One region of the Pseudoclavibacter sp. RFBJ3 genome, then DNA from elsewhere that is predicted to be linked to it. Evidence: predicted binding sites of a transcription regulator. Region 1 holds the regulator's gene; the other holds the start of a gene.
What was found. Region 1 encodes LexA, which represses DNA repair genes until DNA is damaged. Its sites were predicted from a motif close to TCGAACANNTGTTCGA; they were not measured.

Region 1 (5,731 bases):
TCACAGCGCGCCCTTGGTCGAAGGAATGCCCACGACCTCCGGGTCGAGTCGCTTGGCCGCGCGGAACGCACGGGCGAACGCCTTGAACTCCGCTTCGGCGATGTGGTGCGGGTCGCGCCCGCGGATGACCTCGACGTGCACCGTCAGACCGGCGTGGAACGTGATCGCCTCGAAGACGTGACGCACCATCGCGCCCGTGAAGTGCCCGCCGATGAGGTGGTAGATGAAGGCCTCCGGCTCCCCGGTGTGCACGAGGAACGGACGCCCCGAGATGTCGACGACGGCTTCGGCGAGCGACTCATCGAGCGGCACCCTCGCATCGCCGTAGCGCGCGATGCCCGACTTGTCGCCGAGGGCCTGGCGGATCGCCTGACCGAGCACGATCGCCGTGTCCTCGACCGTGTGGTGCACGTCGATCTCCGTGTCACCCGTCGCACGGACCGTGAGATCGGTCAGCGAGTGCTTCGCAAAGGCGTTCAGCATGTGGTCATAGAACGGAACCGACGTCTGGATGTCGGCGATGCCGGTCCCGTCGAGGTTCAGGCTCAGCTCGATCGAGGACTCGCTCGTCGCGCGTGAGACGGTCGCGGTGCGTGGCGTCGTGGTCATCGCTCCAGCCTAGGCCTTCCCTGCATCGGTGATCTCGGCGAGTGCGGCCAGGAACGCGCTCGTCTCCGCGCGCGTCCCGGCGGTCACCCGAAGCGCGTTCGGGATGCCGACATCCCGCACCAGGATGTCGCGGTCGAGGAGCTGCTGGAACGTAGCCGCGGGATCCGCGACGTCGCCGAACAGCACGAAGTTCGCGCCAGACTCCCACGGCGTGTAGCCAAGACGGGGCAGCTCCACCAGCAGGCGGTCGCGCTGCTCGCGGATGGCATCGACCTGCTGGAGCATGATCTCCGAGCACTCGAGCGCTGCGGTCGCGGCGGCCTGGGTGATCGCGGAGAGGTGGTACGGCAGCCGAACGAGTCGGACGGCGTCGACGACGGCCTCGTGAGCCGCGAAGTACCCGACGCGGGCGCCAGCGAAGGCGAACGCCTTGCTCATGGTCCTCGAGACCACGAGCCGCTCGCGACCCGGGAGAAGGGAGAGCGCGGTCTCCTGACCATCAGGGAGGAACTCGGCGTAGGCCTCATCGACGATCAGGATGCCGTCGGTCGCGTCGTACGCAGCCGCGATCACGTCGAGATCGGTGACGGTGCCCGTGGGGTTGTTCGGCGTGCAGATGATGGTGATGTCGGGGCGCTCTCGACGAAGTGCCTCCGTGACGAGGTCCGCGGTCAGCGCGAAGCCGTCAGCGCGTGACACCGGAATCCATTCGGACCCAACCCCTCTGGCGAGAAGGGGGTACATCGAGTAGCTGGGTGTGAAGCTGAGCACGCTGCGCCCGGGGCCACCGAAGACCTGCAGCAGCTGCTGCATGATCTCGTTCGAGCCGTTGGCGGCCCACACCTGTTCGGGACCGATGCCCCGGCCCAGGTAGACGCTCAGCTGCTCGCGCAACTTCGTGAACTCGCGGTCCGGGTAGCGATTGAGTCCGGGGAGCTCGCGGGCGATCGCCTCGATGATTCGCCTTGCCACGACCTCCGGCACGGGGTGCGGATTCTCGTTGACGTTGATGGCAACGCGCACCGGCTGCTGCGGCGCTCCGTAGGGGGTGAGTCCGCGGAGGTCGTCACGGATGGGCAGATCTTCGAACGAGGTCACCGCACAAGCCTACGACGCGGTCTGCGCCTGGAATGGGCTGCGGACTCAGTCGAGTGGGAGGGCGAGGCGCTGGCCGGCCTGAACCGTGCCGTTCTCGAGAGCGTTGAGCTTGGAGATCTCGACGATGACGTCGCGGATATCGGAATCGCCCGCGACCTCCTCGGCGATGCCCCAGAGCGTGTCGCCAGCGCCGACGGTGACGTACTCGAACTCGACGTCTGCGGCGTCGCTCGAGGCCGCCGCGGAGTTCATGTGCGTGGCCCCGACGGCGATGGCTGCGGCGACGGGCAGCGCAGCGATGGCGAGCAGGACACGACGGCCTCGGACGGTGAGGCGGAGTGGTGCAACGGCAGTGGTGTTCATGATTCCTCCTGATTCGTCCACATCTTCGAGTGGTCGAATGTATGTACTGAATATAGCTACGAACAAAGTGCCAAGTCAAGGCTTCCAGTTCGAATCTCTCGAACTTTCATCCACAACACTCGAAGAAATGTTTCGTACCTGCGTGCACCCTCGGTAGGGTTGGCGCTATCAGGCAGTGCATCACCTGCCACCGACATTCCGTGTCGGAGAGCGGACGGAGACGACATGGCCAAGAAGCCAGCGAGCGACATCTACAGAAAACTGACCGAGAAGCAGGAGCGCATCCTGACCTGCATCATGGAGTCGGTGCGCACGCGCGGGTACCCGCCGAGCATGCGCGAGATCGGCGACGAAGTCGGCCTCGTCTCCTTGTCGAGCGTCACCCACCAGCTCGGCCAGCTGGAGAAGTTCGGCTACATCAAGCGCAATCCGGGCATGCCCCGCGCCCTCGAGGTGCTGGTGCACTTCGACCACACCGACGATGGCGATTCCAACGAGACGGCTGAGGCCGCGTTCGTCCCGGTAGTCGGTAGGATCGCAGCCGGCATCCCGATCACGGCGGAGCAGCAGGTCGAAGACGTCTTCGCGCTCCCCCGTCAGATCGTCGGCAAGGGAGAGCTCTTCCTGCTCCGTGTCGTTGGCGAGTCGATGATCGATGCTGCCATCTGCGACGGCGACTGGGTCGTCGTGCGGTCACAGCGCAACGCGGAGAACGGCGACATCGTCGCCGCGATGCTCGACGGAGAAGCCACGGTCAAGACCTTCCGCAAGCGTGACGGCCACATCTGGCTGCTCCCCCGCAACAGCGACTTCGAGCCCATCCTCGGCGATGAGTCCGAGATCCTCGGCAAGGTCGTCGCTGTCCTCCGCTCCATCTGAGAGCAGCCGGAAGCACCGGCGCCTGCACACGTCAGCAGATGCAGAAGAGCGGCGAGCCCGATGGGCTCGCCGCTCTTCTGCATGCCTCCCTCAGGAGGACTGAGGCGTATGCGTCAGCCTGCGACCGCGAACGCCTCGAACAGTCCGAGCTGGTCGGGGTGGACCCGGGCCTTGAGCCGCGTGCCGCTCTCCACGTGCTCGAGCTCGAGCACCGCTCCTCGCTCGTGCAGGTAGGAGACGAGATCGCCGCGCTCGAAGGGCACAAGGACCTCGATGGTCACCTCGGGGGTTGGCAGGAGCTCGGCGATGCGCCCGAGCAGCAGGTCGATGCCCTCGCCCGTGTGCGCGGAGACGAAGAGGCCGTCGGGGGCGAGCCCCTGGAGCTCGAGGCGTCGATCGCTATCGACCAGGTCGGCCTTCGTGAAGACCACGATCTCGGGAACATCGTGGGCTTCGACCTCTCCGATGACGTCTCGCACCGTGGCGAGCTGCGCGGCGGGATCCGGGTGGGAGGCGTCGACGGCATGCACGATGACATCGGCAGCCTGCAGCTCCTCGAGCGTCGAGCGGAAGGCTTCGACCAGCTGGTGGGGCAGGTTACGCACGAAGCCGACCGTGTCGGCAATCGTGTAGGGGCGGCCGTCTTCCGTCGCCGCCTTGCGCACCGTCGCGTCGAGGGTCGCGAAGAGAACGTTCTCGACCAGGACGCCCGCATGCGTGATGCGGTTGAGGAGGCTCGACTTGCCGGCGTTCGTGTACCCCACGATCGCGACGGCCGGAACCTGGTTGCGCTGTCGGGTCGCGCGCTTCACGTCACGCGAATCCTTCATGTCGGCGATCTGGTGGCGAAGCTTGGCCATCTTCGTGCGGATGCGCCGACGGTCGAGCTCGATCTTGGTCTCTCCAGGGCCTCGTGACCCCATGCCGGCACCGCCGGAGCCGACCTGACCACCGGCCTGCCGGGACATCGACTCGCCCCATCCGCGAAGGCGCGGGAGCATGTACTCCATCTGCGCCAGCTCGACCTGCGCCTTGCCCTCGCGGCTCTTGGCGTGCTGGGAGAAGATGTCGAGGATCACCGCGGTGCGGTCGATGACCTTCACCTTGATCTCGTCTTCGAGCGCGCGACGCTGGCTGGGCGCGAGCTCGGTGTCGGCGACCACCGTGTCGGCTTCGAGCGCCGCGACGATCTCCTTGAGCTCAGCGACCTTGCCTCGGCCGAGGTACGTGGCGGGGTCGGGGTTCGGCCGACGCTGCAGCACGCCGTCGAGGACGACGGCTCCCGCAGTCTCGGCGAGTGCGGCCAGCTCCTGCATCGAGTTCTCGGCCTCCTCGAGGGAGTTCCTGCGGTAGACGCCGACGAGCACGACCCGCTCGAGGCGCACCTTGCGGTACTCGACCTCGGTGACGTCCTCGAGTTCCGTTCGCAGGCTCTCGACTCGTCGCAGCGACTGCCTGGCTTCTCGTTCGAGCTGGTCGCCGTCGGCCTCGCCGTCATAGCTCGTGCTGGCGCCGTCCTGCAGCGCCTGCGCTCTGCCGGCGGAGAACAGGGTCATCGTGGCGCCCGGTTCCTTCGCGGCTCGGAGGATTCGGTCGATCGCGTCGTTGCTCTCGCCTGGAGGAGTCTCAGAATCTCGCATATTCGTACTATTCTACGCCGGTGCTAGCGTCTAGGGGTGACCGCTCAGCATTACTTCTCAGCAACCCCGGACGGGCCTCTCGAGCGGCGACGCGTCGTCGCCAACCTCCGGGGCCGAACGGTGACCGTCATCACGGCAGGCGGTACCTTCAGCCCTGAGCACGTGGACCGCGGCACCCAGGCGCTCCTGCACGCAGCACCCCCGCCGCCCTCGACCGGAACCGCGCTGGACCTCGGGTGCGGCTGGGGACCGATCGCGCTCGCACTCGCACTCGAGTCGCCCGAACTGGACGTGCGGGCCGTCGACGTCAACGAACGGGCGCTGCTGCTCACCGGTGAGAACGCGCAGGCCCTCGGACTCGACAACATCACGCCGACGCGCCCCGAGGATGTCCCCGAGGACACGACCTTCGACCTCATCTGGTCGAACCCGCCCATCCGAATCGGCAAAGAGGCCCTGCACGAGCTGCTCTCCGCGTGGCTGCCGCGCCTCAGCGCCGAGGGAGAAGCCTGGCTCGTCGTCGCCAAGAAGCTCGGCGGCGACTCACTGCAGTCCTGGATCGCGGCGCAGTTCGGACCAGAGCTGTCCGTCGAGCGGCACTCGACGGACGCGGGCTTCAGAGTGCTGCGGGTGAGGCGAGTTCGCTAGCGAGCTCGTCCTCGATACTGCCAGTGAAGGCGATCTCGGCCGGCCCCGCCAGGAAGACATGCTCGACGCCGTCGACAGCTCCGACCGTCACCTGCAGCACGCCACCCGGCACACCGACCGACCAGGCATCCGGCGCGCCAGCGCCCGCCCAGTAGCGAACCGCCAGTGCTGACGCGACGGCCCCGGTGCCGCAGGAGAGAGTCTCGCCGACGCCCCGCTCGTGCACGCGCATCCGGATGTGCCCGACGCCGTCCTGCACCAGCTGGTCGTGCGGGACGACGAACTCGACGTTGGCTCCCAGCTCAGGGGCTGGATCGATGAGCGGTGCATGGAAGAGCTCGAGCCGCTCGAGCTCTTCCTCGCTCGAGAGCGCGACGACGACGTGAGGGTTTCCGACGTCGATCCCGAGCCCCGGGCGTGAGACGCCGATGTGCGGGACGGTGACGAGCGGCTCGCCACCTTCGAGGCGCCACGGCCCCATGTCGACCTTGAAG
Region 2 (5,731 bases), on a different contig from region 1:
CAGCGATGCCGACGATCGTGGGCGAGCTCGGCGGGGTCGACCACCAGGTGTGGATTACGACCGCCTACCTCCTCGCGACGACCATCGTCATGCCGATCTACGGCAAGTTCGGTGACGTGCTCGGGCGACGGAACCTCTTCCTCATCGCGATCGCGATCTTCACGCTCGCGTCGGTGGGCTGCGCCTTCGCGGACAGCTTCTGGGCGTTCGTGGTGTTCCGCGCCATCCAGGGCCTCGGCGGCGGCGGGCTCATCATCCTGTCGCAGGCGATCATCGCCGACATCGTGCCGGCCAGCGAACGCGGCAAGTACCTGGGCCCGCTCGGCGCGGTCTTCGGGCTCTCGGCCGTCGGTGGCCCACTGCTGGGTGGCTACTTCGTCGACCACCTGACGTGGCAGTGGGCGTTCTACATCAACATCCCGGTCGGCATCGCGGCGTTTGTCATCGCCGTGGTGGCGCTGAAGCTGCCGAGCAAGAAGGCGACGAAGCGCATCGACTACCTCGGCGTGCTCTTCTTGTCTGCTGCGACGACCTGCCTCATCTTCTTCACCGACTTCGGTGCGGATGCGCAGCACGGGTGGGCGTCGATGGTCACGTGGGCATGGGGCCTCGGCCTCCTCGTGGCGGCGGCGATGTTCGTCTTCGTCGAGTCGCGCGCGGAGGATCCGATCATCCCGCTGGGCCTCTTCAAGAACCCGATCTTCGTGAACGCGACGGCCATCGGCCTGACGCTCGGCATCGGCATGTTCGCGGCGATCGGCTTCGTCCCGACGTTCCTGCAGATGTCGTCTGGCACGTCGGCCGCAGCCTCGGGACTGCTCATGCTGCCGATGATGGTGGGCCTCATGGGCACGTCCATCGCTTCGGGAATCCTCATCTCGAAGACGGGGCGGTACCGCATCTACCCGATCGTGGGCACGGTGCTGACCGGTCTCGCGATGGTGGCGATGACCACCTTGACGGCGGATACGCCCATCTGGCTCATCTGCGTGTTCCTGTTCTTCTTCGGGGCGGGGCTCGGGCTCATCATGCAGGTTGTCGTCCTGGTCGTTCAGAACGCGGTGCCAGCGGCCGAGATCGGCACGGCGACGAGTACGAACAACTACTTCCGTGAGGTTGGGGCGGCGCTCGGCACGGCGGTGTTCGGTGCAATCTTCACGACGCGACTGACGGAGAACCTCACCTCGGTATTCACGGCGAGCGGCGCCAGCCCGGCTGATGCTGCGACGGCGACCTCCACGATCGACCCGCAGACGCTCTCACAGCTGCCGGACGAGGTTCGGGACGGGATCGTCACGGCCTACGCCGACGCTCTGGCTCCCGTCTTCTGGTACCTGGTGCCGTTCATCGCGCTCGCGTTCCTGCTCTCGCTCTTCCTGAAGCAGATCCCCCTCTCTGATGTTGCCGGGCTTGTGGCTCGTGGCGAGGCGGTCGGCGGGGAAGAGGCGGAACAGCTCGACGCGGCAGCTCGGGAGAGTCGGGAGAACCACGAGGCGGGCGATGGTGCCACCCCGGGCGTGGAGCCGAAGAAGCTCAACTCAAACGGGCCGAGGAGCCGCGACTAGCGGGGTGCCGTCGAGAACGCGCGTGCCGCGCGGAGGGCTGCTTCGACCTGCATCCCCTCGAAGGGGAGGACCGCAGTGAGAGCCTCTCCGGTGAGCTCCGGGCCCAGCTCTGCGCCTCGCTGGACGGCTTCCGCGTCGACCTGCTCGGGGGCTGATTCCGGGTCGTCGAGGTCCATGACGGCACCCTCGAACCAGTCGGCGGCGGCGGCGAGCATCTGCTCCTCGCTGAGCACGGGGAGCAGATGCCGGTCGAGTCCGTCGACGACGCCGAGGTCGACGGTGCGCCAGGCCTCCCCCGCGTTCTCGCGCCAGTAGACGAATCCGAGCCAGGGCTGCTCCCCGCCTGCCACCCAGCGGCGTCCCGATTCCGAGCTGACGGCGGCTTCGGCGTGCGCCACTCCCCACTCGGGCATGCCGGTGATGAGGTCGAAGCCCCGCCTGTACGTCTCGGAGTGGTCGCGGTCGATGCCGGCGAGGACGGCCCGGCCGTCGGGGAGCGGGGTGAGCCGAGCCCAGCTGCCACCCCCGTCGGAGTAGAACCAGCCGTGCTCGTCGGCGCGGGAGTTGTCGCCACCCTCGCCGAGGATCGCGGTCTCGATGGCCGCAGCGAGCGCCCAACGCCCCCTGATTACCTCGATGGTGGGGAACTGCCGAGTTCGGAATGCGGTCATGCGCTCATCTTTCCAAGCGCCTCCTCGGCGCTGCTGGGTGTTGCTTGGAACTGGACCGCGCCCGGTGTCTCGCGGATGCGCGTGCGAGCCACCCTGGGGCCGGTTGCGGGTTCGACCTTCCACGTCCGGCTCTGCGCGGGCGAGATGGTGAGCCGACCCAGGTGCACTTCGTGGTGATGGAAGGTGCAGAGCGCGATGCCGTTGCTCGTGTCGGTGCGTCCACCTCTCGACCACGGGGTGACATGGTGGATCTCGACGGTGTCGAAGGGGAGCTCGCACGCGGGCGCTCTGCACCCGCCGTCTCGGGCGAAGACCGCTCTCCGTTGAGCCGGGCTGAAGAGTCTTCGCTTGCGGCCGAGCTTGAGGACTTCGCCGTCGTCGTCGACGAGCGCAACCCGGATGATGCCATCGCAGAGGATGCGCTGGGCCGCCTCGACCGGGACAGGCTCGCCGCTGTGCTCGAGCCGCGAGATGTCCGCCGGCGTCTCGGCGGCTCCCGCGAGACCGGCCCGCGTGACGGTCATGACCAGGGTGGGCGCTTCGCCACCGGTCCGGGGCGCGCCTGGGGACTCGGCATGCTGAGCGAAGACCGAGACGAGCGCGTCGATGCGTCGCTGAGAGAAGCTGCGATCGTCCCGGATCTGCGGCTCCTCCTGAGGAGCGAGGGTGCCGCTGGGCTCGTCACCTGCTTCGCACGCGTGGTCGCGCCGCGGCGAGAGATACGCGTCGAGGACGCGCATGATGGTCTCGCCCTGCTCCGGGGTCGCGAGGAGCCTGCCCTGCACCATGCCGTCAGCGCGACGGGTGAAGGAGAGTCCTCGCTTCGCGGCTTGACGTTCCGCGTTGGGCTCCGCGCCGTCTGGGTCGAGGAAGGCCACCCACATGGCGGCCTGCTTGGCCAGACGCTCCGGCGACGCCGGCTCGTCGTCCTCCTGGGTGAGCCCGCACGCGGCCTGGACGAGCTCGTACTCTGCGCGATCGAGGTCGCCGATATCGACGCTGCCGCCCGCTTCGCGCAGCCCTGCGACGATCGCAGACGCCTGCGAGAGCGTCACCCGCCCTTCCGCGACCGCGACCGCGACCTGGCTCCGTGTGGGCCGAAGCGCCTCGCCCGTCATGCTGATGCGCTCGCGCGTCGCCTCGGCGACCTCGCGAAGCTTGGCCGCCTCGGCTCGGCGAAGGCCGAAGGTCTGCCGCACGGCCTCGTGCACGGACCGGTACCCACCCCGACGCACCAGAGAACCAGAGAAGGCCACCGGCGTGATCTCGTCTCGCCCGAGCAGCTCGGCCGTCATCTCCAAGATCGTCGCGTCGAGCATCCGCTTGCGAGCGGCCAGCTCTTCGAACGCGGCGAAGAACTCGGCGTCGAGCACCGACGAGACGGGCTGTCGCCCGTCGACGAGCGCCGTGACGACGGCCGTGGCTGCGATGCCGGACTCTCGCTCGGCAGCAGCAACGCTCGCCGGTAGACCCGCGAGGACTCCAGCCCCTGCCCCAGCACCAGCACCAGCACCAGATACTCCACCCAATGCGTGTTCGTCGTCGCCCATCGAATCCCCCCTCATTGTCCCGGCACCCTCCACCCAAGGCATTTCTGCCTGCGGATTCGCGTGCCGAGCTGGCTTCCCCCGAAGCCAGTCCCAGCCTATCGTGCATCGAACATATATTCGTGCTCTGTGGAGAAATTCCACGTCACAGAACAGTAACCGGACGCTGGAATCACCAGCAACGCAGGCGAGCCCGCGCGCCTCCCAGCACACCTTCGACGCTACTTCTGGCCGCCGACATTCGGCGGGCGAGAGCACCCCGCGGGTGCCCCGTCCAAGCTGTGTTCCTCCCAGGGCGCGCGCGGGATACTCTTTCGATCACCTCTGCTTCACTTACCGCCCCTGCATCTCAGCGACTGGACGCATCCTTCCGTGGCTCCCACACTCTTCCCCTGGCTCGACCCTGAAACGATCATTCACGGTGCGGGCCCCTGGGCGCTTCTTGTCGTGTGCCTCATCGTGTTCTCGGAGACCGGGCTCCTCGTCGGCTTCCTGCTGCCCGGCGACACACTGTTGCTCATCACGGGACTGCTCGCGTTCTACCCGGGCATCGGCTTCGACATCTGGTGGGTGTGCCTCGCCATCGGATTCGCCGCGTTCCTCGGCGGCGAGGTCGGCTACCTGATAGGGCGAAAAGCGGGGCCGAGGATCTTCGAGCGCAAGGAGAGCGGCCTCTTCAGCGTGAAGAACGTCGAACGGACCAACGCTTTCTTCGAGCGCTTCGGCGGCCTCGCGGTCATCATCGCCCGCTTCGTTCCTGTCGTGCGCACCTTCGCTCCGGTGGCCGCGGGCGTCGGCAAGATGGACTACCGCAAGTACACGATCTACAACCTCATCGGCGCGCTCATCTGGGGCGCCGGCCTCACCTTCGCCGGCTACCTCCTCGGCTATGTGCCGGTACTCGGCGACTTCATCCGCGAGTACATCGACGTGATCCTGATCGTCGCGGTGCTCGCGACCGTGGTGCCCACGAGCATCCACTACCTCCTGAACTCGCGGAAGTCCCGCCGCGAGGCAGAGCAGCGCAACCGCGATGAAGCGAAGAACCTCTCGCTTGCACCGAAGGACTTCGACCAGAAGCTCGGCGACTGAACGTCGGAATTCCGGCACCAGCTGCCCAGGCGTGCGGTGGACTCCGCCGCCCCGCGAACCGCCGATAACAAGGTATGTCGCCCTCCCGCGAGGCTCGATTCCGGCCGCTGACGGGTGGCTCGAACGCGACGTAGGCTTGCCTGCGCGGCATGCTCTGCCGCGTCTCTCGACGGCGTTGCAGTGAGGAGTTCGGTTCACGGATGAGCGGCATCTGGCGGTACCAGTCGACCTCGATCCCCCTTCGACTGGCGAACGCCGGAGCAGTTGTCGCTCTTCCCCTGCTTGCCGTCGAGCAGCTCGGGGACGTCGCCGTCGGCGGTTTCCTCGTCGCCGTCGCCCTCTTCCCGAGCGTCATCGCGGCACCGCTCGTTGGCGCCCTCCTCGACCGGATGCGCCGCCCGAAGCTGCTCCTCATCATCGGGGGGACGATCACGGCGGCCGCCTACCTCTTCGCCTCGCAGCTGGGCACGCTGCCGATCGGCGTCATCGCCGTCATCCTCGCGGTCGCCGGGTTCGTGACCCCCGCCTATATGGGCGGCCTCTCGAGTTTCGCAACCGACAACATCGAGCCGGCCAGGAAGGCCTACGCGCAGGACGCGCTCTCCTACACGATCGCCTCGGTCGGTGGTCCGGCGCTGGCGGCGCTCGCGATCCCACTGGCGGGCTCAGCACGACTCGCGATGGTGCTCCTCGCGAGCCTCGCCCTCATCGGGGCGGTGGCCGGGTTCGGCATCCGGATGCACGCGAAGAACGGCCCGGTGGAAGGCCTCGGGCGGACGATCGCTCGCGGCATGACGTACCTCGTCAAGCACAAGCCGATCGCGATCGTCACGATCGCCGGCACCGTCAGCCAGGT

Region 2: a site for LexA is predicted at 3,892-3,907, ahead of C5E07_RS14210 (HNH endonuclease signature motif containing protein). Genes of this name have one in related genera too.

The regions. Positions count from the first base shown of each region.
Region 1 covers NZ_PSXZ01000005.1:265,691-271,421, reverse strand. Annotated here, with positions in the region: gene hisB (imidazoleglycerol-phosphate dehydratase HisB) at 1-609, opposite strand; gene hisH (imidazole glycerol phosphate synthase subunit HisH) at 1-4, opposite strand, end outside; gene C5E07_RS07390 (histidinol-phosphate transaminase) at 619-1,707, opposite strand; gene C5E07_RS07385 (LysM peptidoglycan-binding domain-containing protein) at 1,753-2,070, opposite strand; gene lexA (transcriptional repressor LexA) at 2,296-2,949, shown strand; gene hflX (GTPase HflX) at 3,063-4,589, opposite strand; gene C5E07_RS07370 (class I SAM-dependent methyltransferase) at 4,626-5,237, shown strand; gene dapF (diaminopimelate epimerase) at 5,206-5,731, opposite strand, start outside.
Region 2 covers NZ_PSXZ01000015.1:93,249-98,979, forward strand. Annotated here, with positions in the region: gene C5E07_RS14200 (MDR family MFS transporter) at 1-1,565, shown strand, start outside; gene C5E07_RS14205 (hypothetical protein) at 1,562-2,236, opposite strand; gene C5E07_RS14210 (HNH endonuclease signature motif containing protein) at 2,233-3,786, opposite strand; gene C5E07_RS14215 (DedA family protein) at 4,156-4,875, shown strand; gene C5E07_RS14220 (MFS transporter) at 5,076-5,731, shown strand, end outside.